2 regions of the Streptomyces sp. NBC_01750 genome follow, and region 1 is predicted to be linked to the other one. Evidence: riboswitches for the same ligand, from Rfam matches in the RefSeq annotation. Region 1 holds a riboswitch; the other holds the start of a gene.
What was found. A riboswitch is a leader RNA that binds a small molecule or an ion and turns the genes downstream of it on or off. The one in region 1 is predicted to bind S-adenosylmethionine.

Region 1 (9,093 bases):
CTGGGCGAGACGATCGGGGTCTACGCGGCCGGCCTGCTGGTGGGTTACGTCGTGGGCTTCCTGGCCACGTACTGGTTCGGCTTCACCGGCGCGATGCTGGAGGAGCTGAACGTGGCTCCGGAGGAGTCCGTGTCCCCAGTGGCCGCGGGCTCCCCCGCCCCACCGAAGGAACCCGCGCCGGCCACGCCCTGATGCCCGTGCGCCCTTCGGGCGTGTCCTCAATCGCCGGACAATCACGCCCTTCCGGCGATTGAGGAGCGGGGTCCGGGGCGGAGCCCCGGCACGACCTGCGCCGCCCCCGCCGCCTGCTCCTTGATCGTCACCCGTCCCTTGCTGATGACGGCCGGCCGAGGAGCCCTGCGCGCCGGCGCCGACTCGTGCGTGACCATCACGAACGTCAGGGTGTGCTCCCCCCACAGCCCCTCCAGCAGATCCATGATCTCGTCGCGCATCGACTCGTCGAGATTCCTGGTGGGTTCGTCGGCCAGCAGCACCGCGGGCCGCTTGGCCGGGCGCACGCACGATCGCCTCGCGCTGCCGCTGCCCGCCGGACAGCTCCCCGGGCAGATGCCCATGCCGCTCCCCCCGGTTCGGCACCTCGGGCACTCGGACACCCATGCCATCGCTCGCCCACCGACGCGGGGACCGGGGCGCCCGTCGTGCCCCCGCCTGCCGGGGATGTCAGGATGGCCCTATGACGACCAAGGTCTACTTCGACATCACCATCAATGACGCCCCCGCCGGGCGGATCAACTTCAACCTGTACGACGACGTCGTGCCCAAGACGGCGGAGAACTTCCGCGCGCTCGTCACCGGCGAGAAAGGCTTCGGGTACGAGGGGTCCTCGTTCCACCGGGTCATCCCCGACTTCATGCTGCAGGGCGGCGACTTCACCCGCGGTGACGGCACCGGCGGCAAGAGCATCTACGGCGAGAAGTTCGCCGACGAGAACTTCAAGCTCACGCACAACAAGGCGGGCCTGCTCTCGATGGCCAACGCCGGGCCGAACACCAACGGCTCCCAGTTCTTCATCACCACCGTGCTGACGCCGTGGCTGGACGGCAAGCACGTCGTGTTCGGCGAGGTCGCCGACGAGGACAGCATGGCCCTGGTCAAGAAGATCGAGAGCTACGGATCGCAGAGCGGCCGCACCAAGGCCAAGATCACCATCTCGGGCTCCGGCGTCGCCTGACGTCTGCGGGACCTGAGCGGCCGAGAGGTCGCCGTGTGACCACACGCTGAAATGCCCGAAGGCGGCACCCCTGTCAGGGATGCCGCCTTCGGTCGTAACCGGGCTTACTGAGCCGAGGCTCAGAAGTCCATGTCACCGCCCGGCATGCCGCCGCCCGCGGGGGCACCGGCCTTCTCGGGCTTGTCGGCGATGACGGCCTCGGTGGTGAGGAACAGCGCCGCGATGGAGGCCGCGTTCTGCAGAGCAGAGCGGGTCACCTTCGCGGGGTCGATGATGCCCTCGGCGATCATGTCGACGTACTCGCCGGTCGCGGCGTTCAGACCGTGGCCGACGGCCAGGTTGCGCACCTTCTCGACGACGACGCCACCCTCGAGACCACCGTTGACGGCGATCTGCTTGAGCGGAGCCTCGAGCGCGAGCTTCACGGCGTTGGCGCCGGTCGCCTCGTCACCCTCGAGGTCGAGCTTCTCGAAGACCGAAGTCGCCTGGAGCAGAGCCACGCCACCACCGGCGACGATGCCCTCCTCGACGGCGGCCTTGGCGTTGCGCACCGCGTCCTCGATGCGGTGCTTGCGCTCCTTGAGCTCGACCTCGGTCGCGGCGCCGGCCTTGATGACGGCCACGCCGCCGGCCAGCTTCGCGAGGCGCTCCTGGAGCTTCTCGCGGTCGTAGTCCGAGTCGGAGTTCTCGATCTCGGCACGGATCTGGTTGACGCGACCGGCAACCTGCTCGCTCTCACCGGCACCGTCGACGATCGTCGTCTCGTCCTTGGTGACAACGACCTTGCGGGCGCGGCCGAGCAGGTCCAGGCTCGCGTTCTCGAGCTTGAGGCCGACCTCCTCGGAGATGACCGTGCCGCCGGTGAGGATGGCGATGTCGTTCAGCATCGCCTTGCGGCGGTCACCGAAGCCCGGGGCCTTGACGGCAACGGACTTGAAGGTGCCACGGATCTTGTTGACGACCAGGGTCGACAGGGCCTCGCCCTCGACGTCCTCGGCGATGATCAGCAGCGGCTTGCCGGACTGCATGACCTTCTCGAGGAGCGGCAGCAGGTCCTTGACCGAGCTGATCTTCGAGTTGACGATGAGGATGTACGGGTCGTCGAGCGACGACTCCATACGCTCCATGTCGGTGGCGAAGTACGCCGAGATGTAGCCCTTGTCGAAGCGCATACCTTCGGTGAGCTCAAGCTCCAGACCGAAGGTCTGGGACTCCTCGACGGTGATGACGCCTTCCTTGCCGACCTTGTCCATAGCCTCGGCGATGAGCTCGCCGATCTGGGTGTCGGCGGCGGAGATGGAGGCCGTAGAAGCGATCTGCTCCTTGGTCTCCACGTCCTTGGCCTGCTCGAGCAGCGCACCGGAGACGGCCTCGACGGCCTTCTCGATGCCGCGCTTGAGGGCCATCGGGTTGGCGCCGGCGGCCACGTTGCGCAGGCCCTCGCGGACCAGCGCCTGGGCGAGGACGGTCGCGGTGGTCGTACCGTCACCGGCGACGTCGTCCGTCTTCTTGGCGACTTCCTTGACCAGCTCGGCGCCGATCTTCTCGTACGGGTCCTCGAGCTCGATCTCCTTGGCGATGGATACACCATCGTTGGTGATCGTGGGGGCGCCCCACTTCTTCTCGAGGACGACGTTACGGCCCTTGGGGCCAAGGGTGACCTTGACGGCGTCGGCGAGCTGGTTCATCCCGCGCTCGAGACCGCGCCGTGCCTCCTCGTCGAACGCGATGATCTTGGCCATGTGAAGTGGTCCTCCCGGACTGGGGTGGATTCTCCGGACCGCGCTGGCGCCCGCGACGGACGGTCTGCCTGCCTTGTGGTTCCTTGCCCCACCCGGCCTGCGGACCTCACCAACCCGGTCCTCGTTGTCACTCTCACTGTCAGAGTGCTAACGCCAATGATTAGCACTCGCCCTAGGAGAGTGCAAGCGACTCTCGCGGATCGAAACCCCCCGAACCGGCCCGCGAACCGACGGCGGGAGACGCACGAGGGAACGCACGGGGCCGGCCCGCGGAAGCACGAGGCCGAACCGCGAGCAGACGCACGAGGGGCCCGCATCCCTGGTGGGATGCGGGCCCCTCGGCGTGAGTGCGTGCGTCGGTGGCCGATCGCGCCGAGATCAGACGGCGAGCTTGACCATGTCCGCCTGCGGACCCTTCTGGCCCTGCGAGATCTCGAATTCAACTCGCTGACCCTCTTCAAGGGTGCGGTACCCGTCCATCTGGATCGCGCTGTAGTGGACGAAAACATCCGCACCACCGTCGACCGCGATGAAGCCGTACCCCTTCTCCGCGTTGAACCACTTGACGGTGCCCTGAGCCATGCCTAACTCCCCTATTACTGGCCCTTGCGCAGGACCGCACTTCGCGGACCCGGGTCAGACCTCCACCCTCCGACAGGAGAGGGTGTGCGCCGGAACGCGTCGACCGCGGCTGAATGTATCTGCCCAACTGCCCTCTGCAACAGGTCAGTCGGACGAGAATTCTGAGCACGACCGAACGGATAATTGACCAGAATTCAAAGTATTCCGGGGCAAGTCGGGCCCGGCAAATAACGCCTATGCGGCAATTCGAGGGAACACATTGGCTGCTTCTTGTCGCGCCCGGGCGCATTCTCATATGCGGTCGGCACAAGCAGCGGAGGGGCCTTCCCCAACTGTACCGCGCTCAACCATAGAGAATTGCCCCCTCCGCTTCTCTTGCGGAGGGGGCAATTCTGTAACGCTGGGTAAGCTCAGCCGCCGGCGACGGCGGGAATGATCGAAACCCCGGCACCGTCCGGCGTGACGGTCTCGAGCCCCTGCTCGAAACGAACGTCGTCGTCATTCACGTACACGTTCACGAACCGGCGCAGCTTGCCCTGGTCGTCCAGGACGCGGGCGGCGATACCCGTGTGGTTCTTCTCCAGGTCGGCGATGACCTCGGAGAGGGTCGCGCCCTCCGCCGGGACCTCGGCCTGGCCGCCCGTGTACGTACGGAGAATGGTGGGGATGCGGACGTTGACGCTCATGGTGCGTGCCTTCCTGGAGTCTCGGGAGTTCGGGAAGCCCGGGTGGTCAGCCGGCCAGGCCGGCGTTGCGGAACGCGTCCAGGCTGGGGCGGATCGTCGCGGTCGGGCCGGTGGTCGGCGCCACCGCGTCCAGCGTCTTGAGCCCGTCGCCGGTGTTGAGGACCACCGTGGTGAGCGCCGGGTCGAGCACACCCGCCTCGATCAGCTTCCGCGTCACACCCACCGTCACGCCACCCGCGGTCTCCGCGAAGATGCCCTCGGTACGGGCCAGCAGCTTGATCGCGTCGACGATCTGCTCGTCGGTCACGTCCTCCACCGCGCCACCCGTGCGGCGCGCGATGTCCAGCACGTACGGGCCGTCGGCCGGGTTGCCGATGGCCAGCGACTTGGCGATGGTGTCCGGCTTCTGCGGGCGTACGACGTCGTGCCCGGCCTTGAAGGCAGTCGACACCGGTGAGCAGCCCTCCGCCTGGGCACCGAAGATCTTGTACGGCTTGTCCTCGACCAGACCGAGCTTGATCAGCTCCTGCAGACCCTTGTCGATCTTGGTGAGCTGCGAGCCCGAGGCGATCGGGATCACGATCTGGTCGGGCAGCTGCCAGCCGAGCTGCTCGCAGATCTCGTACGCGAGCGTCTTCGAGCCCTCGCCGTAGTACGGGCGGAGGTTGACGTTGACAAAGCCCCAGCCCTCGCCCAGCGGATCGCCGATGAGCTCGGAGCAGAAGCGGTTGACGTCGTCGTAGTTGCCCTCGATGCCGACCAGCTCGCCGCCGTACACCGCGGCCATGACGACCTTGCCCTGCTCCAGGTCGTGCGGGATGAACACGCAGGACCGGAAGCCGGCCCGGGCGGCGGCCGCACCGACGGCGCCCGCGAGGTTGCCGGTGGAGGAGCAGGAAAGAGTCGTGAAGCCGAAGGCGCGCGCGGCCTCGACGGCGATCGCGACGACACGGTCCTTGAAGGAGTGCGTCGGGTTGCCGGAGTCGTCCTTGATGAACAGGCCACCGGTGACGCCCAGCTCACGGGCGAGATTGTCGGCCTTGACGAGCTTGGTGAAGCCGGGGTTGATATTCGGCTTCTCGGCCACGTCCGCGGGGACGGGCAGCAGCGGGGCGTACCGCCAGATGTTGTCGGGACCCGCCTCGATCCGCTTCTTCAGCGCGTCCGGGTCGCCGCTCGGCAGGTCGTACGCGACTTCGAGCGGCCCGAAACACAACGCACAGGCGAAGATCGGGCCGAGGTCGAAACGCTCTCCGCACTCGCGGCACGAGAGCGCCGCGGCGGGACCGAGGTTCACGGGAGTGGTGCTTGCGACAGTCTGAACAGCCATGGTGGCGAGGCCCTTTCTCCTCATCTTCCCCGTGACGGACTTCGCCACGAGACGGAATTGGCACCTTCCCCACCGTGACCTCGCGGTCGGCGGGAGGGTTGCCGGGGCTTCAACGGGCCGTTCCCTCTGCCCCTCTGGATGAGCGGTATTCGATTGTCAGCGTGATGACCCCGGCATGCGACGGTCATCCGCGTTGTTCAAGACTGTAACCGAAGGCCCGGACGGTTGAGATAGTCGTCCGAACCGCGAGATGAAGATCATGATCCTGCCGCTGCAGCGGCGTGGCAACCCGGGAGCAACGAACGTGCTGGAAGAGGTGGAGCGCTGGCTGAGCCGGCGCTCCTGGTCGGCGGCCGACCGCCCGCTCGGCCGTCTGATGGCCGCCAAGCGCGGTACGACGGTCAGTGTCGTCCTGCCCGCGCTCGACGAGGAGGCGACGGTCGGCCAGATCGTCACCGTGATCCGGCGCGAGCTGATGGAGAAGGTGCCGCTCGTCGACGAGCTGGTCGTCATCGACTCCGGCTCCGGCGACCGGACGGCGGAGGTGGCCGCGGCGGCCGGCGCTCGGGTGGTGCACCGCGACGCGATCCTGCCGCGGATACCGGCGGTCCCCGGCAAGGGTGAGGTGCTGTGGCGGTCGCTGATGGTGACGAGCGGCGACATCGTCTGCTTCGTCGACGCGGACCTCAAGGACTTCTCGGCGGACTTCGTCTCCGGGATCGTGGGGCCGCTGCTGACCGACCCCGAGGTGCAGCTCGTCAAGGCGATGTACGACCGGCCGCTCGGCGATGCGGCAGGTCAGGGTGGCCGGGTCACCGAGCTGGTGGCGCGTCCGCTGCTCAATCTGCACTGGCCGCAGCTGGCCGGGGTCGTCCAGCCGCTCGGCGGTGAGTACGCGGCGCGGCGCTCGCTCCTCGAGCGACTCCCCTTCCCCGTCGGTTACGGAGTGGAGCTGGGTCTGCTCGTGGACGCGCTGCACACGGTGGGTCTCGACGCGCTGGCGCAGGTGGACGTCGGCTCGCGCAAACACCGGCACCAGGACGGGCAGGCGCTGGGCCGGATGGCCGCCGCGATCTACCGTACGGCTCAACTGCGTTTGTCCAGGGGCCACTTGGTGCGGCCGGCACTCACGCAGTTCGAGCGCGGCGAGGACGGCTTCGAACCGCGTACGTATCCGGTGGACACGGAGGAGCGGCCGCCGATGCGCGAGATCGGTGAGTACGCGGCGCGTCGCGCGGCATAACCACCGCCGGCCAAACAATTTGTCTAAATTTCCCACTTATGGGCTTCAGACGCAGTACGGGCGCTCCGCGCCGCAGTGCCAGGCTGTCCCGGCTCCTCGGGGTCCTGGCGGTCATGGCCACCGTTCTGACCGGTGCGGTCCTCCAGGGACAGGCGGTGGCCGACACCGTCGCCCCGGCGCACCGGGGCGACCACGACTCCGAGCGGCTGTGGCTCCTCGGCGGTCTGGCGCTGAGCCTGACCGCGGCCGGTGTGATCGCCGTCGCCGCCACCCGCGGACGCCGCGATCACTGACCTGCTGACGTGAATCACCGACCCGCTGACCTGCTGCTCGGCCGTACGCACGTTTGAGGGTTTGTGGGACGGGCTAGGTTTCGCCACATGGTCTCCGAGCACGCTGCCGCCCAGGTCCTCGTCGCGTCGAACCGCGGCCCGGTCTCGTACACGCTGCGCGAGGACGGCTCGCTCGACGCCAAGCGCGGCGGCGGCGGGCTGGTCTCCGGTCTCTCCGCCATCGGCTCCGAGGCGGACGCCCTGTGGGTGTGCGCCGCACTGGGCGACGGCGACCGTGAGGCGGTACGGCGCGGGGTCGGCGAGGCCGGGGTGCTGATGCTCGACATCGACCCGGCCGTCCACTCCGACGCGTACAACGGCATCGCGAACTCCGTGCTCTGGTTCGTCCACCATCTGCTGTACCAGACGCCGGTGGAACCGGTCTTCGACGCCGAGTTCCGCCGCCAGTGGGCCTCGTACGAGACCTACAACCGGGCCTTCGCGGACGCGCTCGCCGCGCACGCGGCTCCCGGTGCGGCGGTCCTGGTGCAGGACTACCACCTGGCGCTGGTGCCCGGCATGCTCCGCGAGCTGCGGCCGGATCTGCGGATCGGGCACTTCTCGCACACGCCGTGGGCGCCCGTCGACTACTTCCGGATGCTGCCCGACGACATCGGCGAGCAGCTGTTGCGCGGTCTGCTCGGCGCGGACCGGACCTGTTTTCTGACCCGGCGGTGGGCGGACGCGTTCACGGCGTGCTGTACGGAGCTGCTGGGCCCTGACTCCCTGGCGGGCACCCGGATCGGGGTGCACGGGCTCGGCGCGGATGCGGACTTCCTGCGGGAGCGTGCGCACCGGCCGGATGTGGCGGAGCGGCTGGTGGCGCTGCGCGAAGAGATCGGCGGCACCCCGTCGGCGCCCCGGAAGACGATCGTCCGGGTGGACCGCACCGAGTTGTCCAAGAACATCGTGCGCGGCCTGCTCGCCTACCGGCAGCTGCTGGCGTCCCGGCCCGAGTGGCGTGAGCGGGTCGTCCATGTCGCCTTCGCCTACCCGTCCCGGCAGGACCTGGCGGTGTACCGCGATTACACGGCGGAGGTCCAGCGCCTCGCCGATGGGATCAACTCCGACTACGGGACGCCGACATGGACCCCGGTCGTCCTCCATGTGAAAGACGACTTCGCACGCTCCCTGGCCGCGTACCGGCTGGCCGATGTGGCCCTGGTCAACCCGATCCGGGACGGCATGAACCTCGTCGCCAAGGAGATCCCGGTCGTCTCGGACAACGGCTGCGCGCTGGTGCTGTCCCGGGAGGCGGGGGCGTACGAGGATCTGGGTGAGGACGCGGTGGTGGTGAACCCGTACGACGTGACCGGTACCGCCGACGCGCTCCACGAGGCGCTGACGATGCCGGACGACGAGCGGCTCCGGCGCACCGAGCGGCTGGCCGCAGCGGCGACCGCGCTGCCGCCGCAGAAGTGGTTCCTGGACCAGCTACAGGCACTGCGCGAGGTCTGACAGGAACCCGACCACCGCCGCCGGGCCCGGCAGCAGCAGATCGGCCCGTTCCGCGAGCTCCGTGACCTCCGTGCTGCCGCTGCACACCAGCAGCCCGGGGACGCCGTCCGAGCGGAGCTTCTCCACCGCGGCGAAGGCCGGCAGATCGCCGAGGTCGTCGCCGGCGTAGAGCACGGAACCGGCGTCCACTTCGCGTACGTACTCCGCAAGCGCCACGCCCTTGTCCACGCCGGGCGGGCGCAGCTCCAGGACCATACGGCCCGGCTCCACGATCAGACCGTGGCGGGTGGCGAGCTGGGTCAGCGGTCCGCGCAGTGCCTCGAAGGCCGCCTGCGGATCGGTCGCACGGCGGGTGTGCACGGCGACCGCCTGGCCCTTCTCCTCGATCCAGGTGCCCTGCCAGGCGCCGACACTTTCGAGCAGCCCGGGGAGCTCGGCGCGGGCGGCCGCGACGCCGGGGTGCGGGGCGGGCGTGCGGACGGTGCCGCTGACGGCGTCCCAGCGCTCGGCGCCGTAGTGACCGAGGAC
Region 2 (9,093 bases), 1.6 Mb from region 1:
CTGCGGGAAGCGATCACGGGCGCGGTGTCGTAGCCGTCTATCCGGTAGCGCAGTTCGGCCTCCGCGACGGCTCGCGATCCCTGGCGCCGCACCTGCCCCAGCCGGTACTCCCAGGAGCGCAGCGGCACGTCCGCGAGGTTCTCGAACTCCTTGCCCGCCGTGGCCCGCAGCCGCGTGGCCTCGGGCGCGAGAGCGTCCAGATAGGCGCCCCGGTCGTGGCCGAGGACGGCGGCCGCGCGTTCGTCCAGCGTCCGCCGGATGTCCCGCACGGCGGTGCCGGGCGCCTCGGGGGCCGCGCAGCCGGACACCAGCAGCGCCGCGGCGAGGCCCAGCCCCGCCACACGCCGCACAGCCCGAACCCGACGCCTCGTGCGCCCCTGACCTGCCACCCTGCCGATCGTACGGAACGCGGAAAGGTCAGACGCGCGTCACCGAGGAGACAGGCATCATGCCCACCGGGTCGTAGCGCACCGGTGCGCCCGGGTACGGGGCGTGCACCACCTGCCCGTTTCCCATGTACATCGCGATATGGCTGGCATCGCTGCGGTATGCCACCAAGTCACCGGGCCGCGCCTCGGCCAGGGAGACCTGCCGGCCGGCGTACCGCTGCGCCTGCGAGGTGCGCGGCAGCCCTACTCCCGCTTGGGCGTATGACCACTGCATCAGGCCGGAACAGTCGAAACCGGACGGCCCGTTGGCGCCCCACACATAGGGCCGGCCGACGGCGCTGCGGGCCGCCCGCACGGCCACGGCCGCCCGCGACGAGGCGGGCGCGAGGCCGGAGAGTTCGGGCATGGAGCCGCGGCCGGAGCGGGAGATCCGGTCGAAGGCAGCGCGTTCCGCGGACGGCAGGGAGTTCAGCAGCCGCCGCGCCTCGGTGAGCTTGCGCTCGACGGTGCGTTTGTGGCGGGCGACGGCGGTCCGGCTGCGCTCCAGCTCGGAGAGATCGCGGGTGACTTCCGCGCGCTCCTGGCCGAGTCTGCGCTGCGCCCGCTGGAGATCGTGCAGGGCGGTCGTCTGACGCTCACTGATGCGGTCCAGGGTCTCCGCCCTGTCGAGGTAGGTCTCCGGGTCCGCGGAGAGCAGCAGGGCGAGCGCGGGGTCGATACCGCCCGAACGGTACTGCGCCCCCGCCACCGAACCGAGCGCTCCGCGCATGCGATTGATGCGCTCCTGGCCGCGAGCCACGCGGTCCTGCGCCTGTGTCACCTGCTCGCGCAGCCGCTCCACCCGCTCACCGGCCTTGTTGAAGTGCTCGGTGGCCTGCTCGGCCTCCTCGTACAGCCGGTCGACCTTGGCCCGGCCGCCCTCGGTGGCGTCGTGCGGGTCGGCGCTCGCCGGTGCGGCGCCGAGGGCTGCCGCGGCCGTTGCCGCCGCGGCGGACAGGACGGTGACCCGAGCGCTCTGAGTGAGGCCGGACTGTGAGGGTCGGCGATGGGACGCCACAGGCCGCGCTCCCTTCCGCTGTAAGGATGTTGCGCGGCAGAGAGTAACCGGACGACCACGGAGCGGCCAAAGGCCGTGCCGGGCACACAAAGTGACGCCCCGCCGGAGACCACAGGTCATCGGCGGGGCGCGGCGTCAGCGAGAGTTGACCGAATTCCCCCGTTTGGGCGGAAGTGGAAGCGGGCCGACGGCGGTCAGGGCCGCGTCAGATGCGTACACCGAACTGGAACGGCATGTTGCCGATCGACTCGTAGCGCACGCTCGCGCCGGGCTTGGGGGCGTGCAGCACCTGGCCGTTGCCCGCGTAGAAGCCGACGTGGTGCATGTCGCCGTAGAAGATGACCAGGTCGCCCTGCTGGAGCGCACCCTGCGAGTAGATGCGGGTGCCGGCGTTGGCCTGCGACTGGGAGGTGCGCGGTATGGAGACACCGGCCTGCGCGTACGCCCAGGAGGTCAGTCCGGAGCAGTCGAAGGAGCTGGGGCCGGAGGCGCCGTAGACGTACGGCGAACCGATCTTGCTCTGGGCCGCGGAGAACGCGGCGGACGCCCGCTGCGAGGCCGGGACCGCATTGCCGAGATCCGCACGCGAGTTGTCGCGGTTGGCGCGGGACTCGTCGGCCGAGAGCGCGGCGCGCTCCTTCGCGGTGAGCGAGTTCAGGAGCTTCTGCGCGGCGGCGAGTTTGGTCTGGACTTCCTTCTTCTTCTCGCCAAGCTGCTTGCGGGTGTCGGCCAGGTCGCCGAGCTTGTCCTGGGCCTCCTTGCGCTGCTGCGCGAGGGTCCGCTGCTTGGCCTGGATCTCGGCGAGCGCCTCGGTCTGCTTGGCGCCCAGCTGGTCCAGCGCGGAGGCCTTGTCCAGGTAGCTGTCCGGGTCCGCGGAGAGGAAGAGCTGCACGGCGGGGTCGATGCCGCCGGAGCGGTACTGGGCGCTGGCCACCGAACCGAGACCGTCGCGCAGGGTGTTGAGCTCGTCCTGGCCGCGGGCGACCTTGTCCTGCAGCGCGTCGATCTGCTTGTCGAGCTTCGACTGCTGCTCCTTGGCCCCGTTGTACTTCTCGGTGGCCTTCTCCGCCTCTTCGTAGAGCTTGTCGACCTTCTCCTTGACCTCGCTCTTGCTCGGCTTCGGGTCGGCCTGGGCGGCCTGGGAGGTCAGAGCTACGGCCGCAGCGGCGGTCGCGGTGAGCACGGTCACACGGGTGCGGCTCGGCTGCTTGGGACGACGGTGGGACGCCACGAAGGCGAGCTCCTTCTTCCTCGAGCCGCCTACCGGGCTGTGGGGGGTTGAATCCCCGGCGTCCGCACGTCGATTCCCCGGAAGAAAAGGGATGAACTGCACGAACTCGGCGGTTCCTTCGCTGTCGCCCCGGATGGGCAATCAACCGCGCGAAGGTTCGAGGCCCGACCCTAGTGACCTTCTTGTGATCAGTTCAAATCCTGATGAGAAAAATCTGGGTCCGCGAGCGCATTCTTTACATTCATCACACGCGTAGTAGTGGCCACTTGACACTACGTCCGCCAGAGACACCACTAATTCGGGCATTTGGCGCGGTAGTTACTAGACGCGCGAAAGCCGCTTCAGCAACAAGGCGGACGCGACCGGCCTGGCACCCGCTTTCGCCACCCCGTCGGCGACTTCACGGTCGGTGGAGACCACCACCACGGGCCGACCCGGCGGCTCCGCCCGTACCAGCTGACGGATCAGCTCGTCCGCGGTCACGCCCGCCTTCGAGAACAGCACCCGCACCCCGCGCGGCGGCGCCAGCAGCACCGGCGCCGCCAGTTCCGCACCGTCGAAGACACAGGTGATCTCGGCGCCGGTCTGTGCCGCGAGCATCGAGAGCCCGCCGAGCAGCCGCAGCCGCTGCTTCTCCAACGGCATCGTCGGATAGCCGGTCTTGGTGACGTTGTAGCCGTCCACCACCAGATGCGCCTGCGGCAGCGCGAGCAGCTGCTCGAGCAGGGCGGGATCGGTCTCGGAAAGCGCGCGGGCCGCGATGTCCTTGGGTGACATCCGGCCCGGCTCGACCGCGTCGACCGTGTCCGCGGGATGGATACCGGCCGGCGGCAGGGCCAGCTCGCGGCGCAGGCCCTGAGCCGCGTCGAGCACCGTGTCCAACAGCAGCCGCAGCCGCATGTCCTCGACCGAGCGGCCTTCACGGGCGGCCCGGCGGCCGGCCTCCACGGCCGCCTCGGCCTCGCCGAGGCGCGCCTTCAGCCGCCGGCTCTCGCTCTCGGCCGCCGACACCTGGACCGCGGCCTCAGACCTGATCGTCTCGGTCTCGGCGTCCCTGCGGCGCAGGGCGGCCTCACCGCGCTTCACATCGCTCTGGGCACTGCGCAGCTTGCGGCGAAGCGATTCGGCTTCCTTGCGGGCCGTCTCCAGCTCCGTACGCAGCCGCTCGGTCTCGCTCTTGATCTGGCTGCGCGCCTCGGCGAGCTCCTCGCGCAGCCGCTCCAGCTCACGCCTGCCCGCCTCGTCGGCGCGCTCGGCGTCGGCCCGCTGGGCCTCCTCACCCGCGGCGGCGACGAGTTTCACCCATCCGGTGGGCCGCAGGACATAGGCGGCGGCCGCGACATCGACAGGATCGGCGGCCGCGGGCGGCGATCCCGTCTCCAGCGCCCCGGACAGTTCCGGCTGGGCCTGGCTGAGCCGCTCGCCGATACGCTGCCGGAAGACCGGGTCGCTCTCCAGGGCCGCGGCCATCGCATTGCCCGCGTACTTGGCGCGCCGGGACGGGGTGAAACGGGCGTACTGCCGCAACTGGGACGGAAGTTCGGCGACGGTCAGGCCGCCGAAGGCGTCCGAGACCAGCGCCATGACCCTGCGCCGTACGCCTTCCGGCAGCGGGCGGTCGAGCGCCTCGGCGGCGTCACCGGCCGCACCGGCCGGCTCATCGCCGCTTGCAGGCTGCTCCACAATCCGTCACCCCACTACCCGTTCGGGCCGCTCCGTCAGGAAGCAGCGCCCGGCCTGTCCACCAGCTCGATCTGGTCCACCGCGTTGCACCACCGGCAGCGCACCGACTCGATGGTCTCACTGACCACCTCGCGCTCCTCGACCGTCGGCTCTCCGGCCAGGTCCAGATGGACGTATTCGACGACCTTGGAGGAACGGGTGACATCGAAGCGGGTGAGGTTGCCGCAGAGCGTGCAGCGCCAGCGGGTCTCGGCCGTCGGCCGGGGAACCGTCGTCATCGTGCCGTCCTCTTTCGTGGTGCGGTTGCGGGTGCCGCTGTGCGCCGTCGAACTGCGGATGTACTGCCTGTAACCCTACGGCCTCGCGGGTCCCCATTGCCGCGGCGAGGCACTCTGTACCGTTCGGCCCCACTACGCCATGCTCTGTCCATGATCGGTTGGTGGGGTGCGATCCGGGGCGCGGCCTCGGGACCTGCGATGACGTACGGCGCGATCGCCGTCTGCTGTGCGGTGTTCGTCCTCAGTCCCGCCTCCGGCCTCAATCCCGTGTACGGCACCGGTGACGCGCTGCTCACCGGGCAGAGCACATACTTCGCACGCTGGGGCGTCATCCCCGTCGAACTGATGAGCAGCTCCTCCCCCCGCGCGCTGATCACACCCCTCACGGCCCTCTTCGTCCACGGCAGTTGGCTGCATCTGCTGGGCAACATGCTCTTCCTGTACGTCTTCGGGGCGATGGCCGAGGAGCGGATGGGACAGCTGGAGTTCGCCCTCTTCTATCTGGGCTGCGGATATCTGGCACTGCTCGCCTACGCGGCGGCCAACGCCGGCTCCGAGCAGACCCTGGTGGGAGCGTCCGGGGCGATCTCGGGCGTGCTCGGCGCCTTCCTCTACCTCTTCCCGAAGGCCCGGGTCACCAGTCTCTTCCCGTTCCTCTTCTTCCTGCCGCTGCGCCTCCCCGCCTGGATCGTCCTGATCTTCTGGTTCGTCCTGCAGTGGCTGGCGGCGCGGGGCGCGGGCAGCGGCCCGGGAGTCGCGTATCTCGCACATCTGGTGGGGTTCGGGCTGGGCTTTCTCTATGCCTGGGGACGATTCCGGCAGGGGACTAGAGTGAAGGCCCAAGCAGCGGCCACCGAGGGAGAAAGCCAACCGTGATCACCGCGATCGTGCTCATCAAGACCAGCGTGGACCGGATCCCCGAGATCGCCGAGTCGATCGCCGCGCTGGACAGCGTCAGCGAAGTCTTCTCCGTCACCGGTACGTACGACCTGATCGCCATGGTGCGAGTGGCCAAGCACGACGACCTCGCGGATGTCATCCCCGGCCGGATCAGCAAGATCCCGGGCGTCGAGGGAACCGATACGCATGTCGCCTTCCGCACCTACTCGCAGCACGACCTCGAGGCGGCCTTCGCGATCGGCCTCGACGCGTAACGCCCGCTGCACGACGAGCCCCCGGACCGGTTGGTCCGGGGGCTCGTCGTCCATCAGGGCTCAGACGGCCGGGACGCAGCGGCCGTCCTGCGTGCGGTAGTTCCACCGCGCACCGTCGCTGACGAGTTCCTTCACCGCCCGCAGGAAACGCTCCACGTGCTCGTCCGGCGTACCGGCGCCGAAGCTGACCCGGATCGCGTTGAGCGAGCGAAGCGGGAGAGGGGTTCCGTCGGCCGAAGGCTGGGAGAGCTCGCCCGGATCGGCCTCCGGCGCACCGCACTCGCCCAGGTCCTGCGGGTCGCTGCCCAGCAGGGTCCGCACCAGCGGGTGGGCGCAGAAGAGTCCGTCCCGTACCCCGATCCCGTACTCCGCCGAGAGCGCGGCCGCGAAGTGCGAGCTGTTCCAGCCCTCGACGACGAAGGAGATGACGCCGACGCGCGGCGCGTCGTCCCCGAAGAGCGAGAGCACCTTGACCTGCTCCACCTCCGCCAGACCGGTACGGACCTTGGCGACCAGCTGCCGCTCACGGGCGACGAGGCTGTCGAAGCCGGCCTCGGTGAGCGCCTTGCAGGCGGAGGCGATGGAGTACACGCCGATGACGTTCGGCGAACCGGCCTCGTGCCGGGCGGCCGTGGTGTGCCAGTCGACGTCCACGCCGCCGTCCGCACGCCGGGCGACCTTGCGGGACGCACCGCCGCCCGCGAGGTACGGCTCCGCGTCCCGCAGCCAGTCCGCGCGCCCGGCGAGCACGCCCGAGCCGAACGGCGCGTACAGCTTGTGCCCCGAGAAGGCGACCCAGTCCACGTCCAACTCCTGTACGGAGACAGGGTGGTGGGGCGCGAGCTGGGCCGCGTCGAGCACGATTCGCGCGCCGTGGGCGTGTGCCACGGCGGCCAGCTCCTTCACCGGCCACAGTTCACCGGTGACATTCGACGCTCCGGTCACACAGACCAGGGCGGGCCCGCGCCCCTGGTGAATAGACGCGGTGCGGTCGGCGAGCGCGCGCTCCAGCGCCTGGACCGCCTCGGCCGGCGTACGCGGTGCGTCCAGAAAGGTCACCCGGGCCTCGCTCCCCCTACGCCCTGCGGCGCGGGGGGACCCCCACGGCAGCAGCGCGGCGTGGTGCTCGGTCTCGAAGACGAAGACCTGGCAGTCGGCGGGGAGCGCGGCGGCCAGCAGGTTCAGCGAGTCGGTGGTGGAACGGGTGAAGACGACCTGGTCGTCGGCGCGGCAGTCGAGGAACTCCGCGACCGTCGTGCGGCTGCTCTCGAAAAGGTCGGTGGAGAGCTGCGAGAGGTACCCGGCACCGCGGTGCACGCTGCCGTAGTAGGGGGCGTAGGCGGCCACGTCGTCCCACACCCGCTGCAGGGCCGGGGCACTCGCCGCGTAGTCGAGGGCCGCGTAGGTGACCTCGCCGCCGGTGACCAGCGGAACGGTCACATCACGGCCGAGTACCGGCAGCGGCGCTGCGCAGGCGGGGTCGGCGGACTCTGCAGAAGCAGCGGTGGCGGAGACGGTCGCAGTGGCAGTCGCGGTGGCAGTCGCGGTGGCGGTGGCGGTCTCAACGGTGTTCGGGCATGCGGACATGGCGGTATCTCCCGGCAGGACAAGGCTGGGGGTCCCCCCGACGGAGTCAGGGGGAGGCTTCGACGGACCCGCACGGCAGCCGGCTGAAGGCTCTGTGTACGGGGATGCCCTCGCACGTCACGGCGATCGCCGTACGGAGGGTCTGCTGAAGAAGGGGCTTGCCAGCCCTATCGCATTCGCTTGCTCACGAGACTGCTCCCTTGAGGACCAGGACCCCAGGGTGTGCAGGGGTCCGCGCTTGCCGTAGACCTCACTGCCTACGGCCTGGTCTTCACCCGGGGCACCCCGCCACGGACGGAGGGTTGCCGGACAGCGAGCCGGGGCCTTAATCGCTGTCACTCATGACCTTGGAAAGCATCCTGCCACACGTCCCACAACGCGCAAGGCGCGGTCCAGTTCCTGAGACAGGAAGAGGAACCGCGCCTTGCGTCGCGCCACTGCTCTCTCAGGCGTTGCTGACGGCGATCCACCGCTCGAGTGCCGCCTTGGCCGCGCCCGAGTCGATCGCAGCCGCGGCCTTCGAGATGCCCGCCGCGAGCTGTTCGTTCAGGCTCTGGTCCGTCGGCTCCAGCGCCACCAGGGCCGCGGCCGCGTTGAGCAGCACGGCATCCCGTACGGGCCCGCTCTCGCCGCTCAGCAGCCGGCGCGCGACATCGGCGTTGTACGAGGCGTCCGCGCCCCGCAGAGCCTCTACGGGCACCAGGTCGATGCCGACGTCCCGCGGGTCGAAGGCCTCCTCCCGCACCGCCCCGTCCCGTACCACCCACACCCGGGAGGTGGCTGTCGTCGTCAGCTCGTCCAGACCGTCGTCGCCGCGGAAGACCAGCGCCGAGGAGCCGCGCTCGGCCAGCACTCCGGCCAGGATCGGCGCCATCCGCGCGTCCGCGACACCGGTGGCCTGGGCCTTCACCTTCGCCGGGTTGGTGAGCGGGCCGAGGAAGTTGAACGTGGTGCGGATGCCCAGCTCCCTGCGGGCGGCCGCCACATGCCGCAGTGCCGGGTGGAACTTGACCGCGAAGCAGAAGGTGATCCCCGCCTCCTCCGCGACCTCGGCGACCCGTTGCGGGGTGAGTTCGAGATTGACGCCGAGCTTCTCCAGTACGTCGGAGGCGCCGCTGGCCGACGACGCGGCGCGGTTTCCGTGCTTGACGACCTTCGCGCCCGTACCGGCGACGACGATCGCGGACATCGTGGAGATGTTCACGGTCTTGGCGCCGTCACCGCCCGTGCCGACGATGTCGACGCTGGGGCCCGGCACCTCGATCAGGTTGGCGTGCGCGTACATGGTCCGTACGAGACCGGAGATCTCCTCGACCGTCTCGCCCTTGGCACGCAGCGCGACCACGAAACCGGCGATCTGGGCATTCGTCGCCTCGCCGCTGAGGATGCGGTCCATTGCCCAGGCGGTCGCGTCGGCGCCCTGGTCACGGTTGCTGAGGAGCGCGTCCAGAACGCGGGGCCAGGAGAGGTCCGCCACGCTGTCGCCGCCAACCGGGGTCACAACGTTCATGGTCCACTCCAGGGTCCACAGCCGAATAGGGATGGCTCCACCCTATCCAGCCCCGCAGACGGCGAAGAGCCCCGTCCAACGAATGGACGGGGCTCCCGCTGTGGCGATCAGCTGGGATCAGTACTGGCGATCAGTGGTGGCCGTGGCCGCTGGTGATCTCCTTGTACTCCTCGCTGGTCGGCTTGGGGAGCTGGTTCCCCTCGC

Region 2: linked by a shared signal. The riboswitch ahead of OG966_RS11425 (aminotransferase class V-fold PLP-dependent enzyme) and the one ahead of thrC (threonine synthase) in region 1 are both predicted to bind S-adenosylmethionine.

Annotation. Positions count from the first base shown of each region.
Region 1 is NZ_CP109137.1:4,135,753-4,144,845, forward strand. Features, by position in the region: gene OG966_RS18420 (PTS transporter subunit EIIC) at 1-192, shown strand, start outside; partial or broken gene OG966_RS18425 (ATP-binding cassette domain-containing protein) at 234-585, opposite strand; gene OG966_RS18430 (peptidylprolyl isomerase) at 695-1,192, shown strand; gene groL (chaperonin GroEL) at 1,312-2,934, opposite strand; gene OG966_RS18440 (cold-shock protein) at 3,313-3,516, opposite strand; gene OG966_RS18445 (MoaD/ThiS family protein) at 3,927-4,202, opposite strand; gene thrC (threonine synthase) at 4,249-5,532, opposite strand; SAM riboswitch class I at 5,550-5,677, opposite strand; gene OG966_RS18455 (glucosyl-3-phosphoglycerate synthase) at 5,837-6,775, shown strand; gene OG966_RS18460 (hypothetical protein) at 6,814-7,068, shown strand; gene OG966_RS18465 (alpha,alpha-trehalose-phosphate synthase (UDP-forming)) at 7,156-8,565, shown strand; gene otsB (trehalose-phosphatase) at 8,542-9,093, opposite strand, start outside.
Region 2 is NZ_CP109137.1:2,506,339-2,515,431, forward strand. Features, by position in the region: gene OG966_RS11390 (hypothetical protein) at 1-350, opposite strand, end outside; gene OG966_RS11395 (C40 family peptidase) at 418-1,446, opposite strand; gene OG966_RS11400 (C40 family peptidase) at 1,652-2,677, opposite strand; gene OG966_RS11405 (NYN domain-containing protein) at 2,999-4,360, opposite strand; gene OG966_RS11410 (hypothetical protein) at 4,396-4,638, opposite strand; gene OG966_RS11415 (rhomboid family intramembrane serine protease) at 4,789-5,514, shown strand; gene OG966_RS11420 (Lrp/AsnC family transcriptional regulator) at 5,511-5,792, shown strand; gene OG966_RS11425 (aminotransferase class V-fold PLP-dependent enzyme) at 5,853-7,379, opposite strand; SAM riboswitch class IV at 7,609-7,726, opposite strand; gene trpD (anthranilate phosphoribosyltransferase) at 7,825-8,889, opposite strand; gene qcrB (cytochrome bc1 complex cytochrome b subunit) at 9,020-9,093, opposite strand, start outside.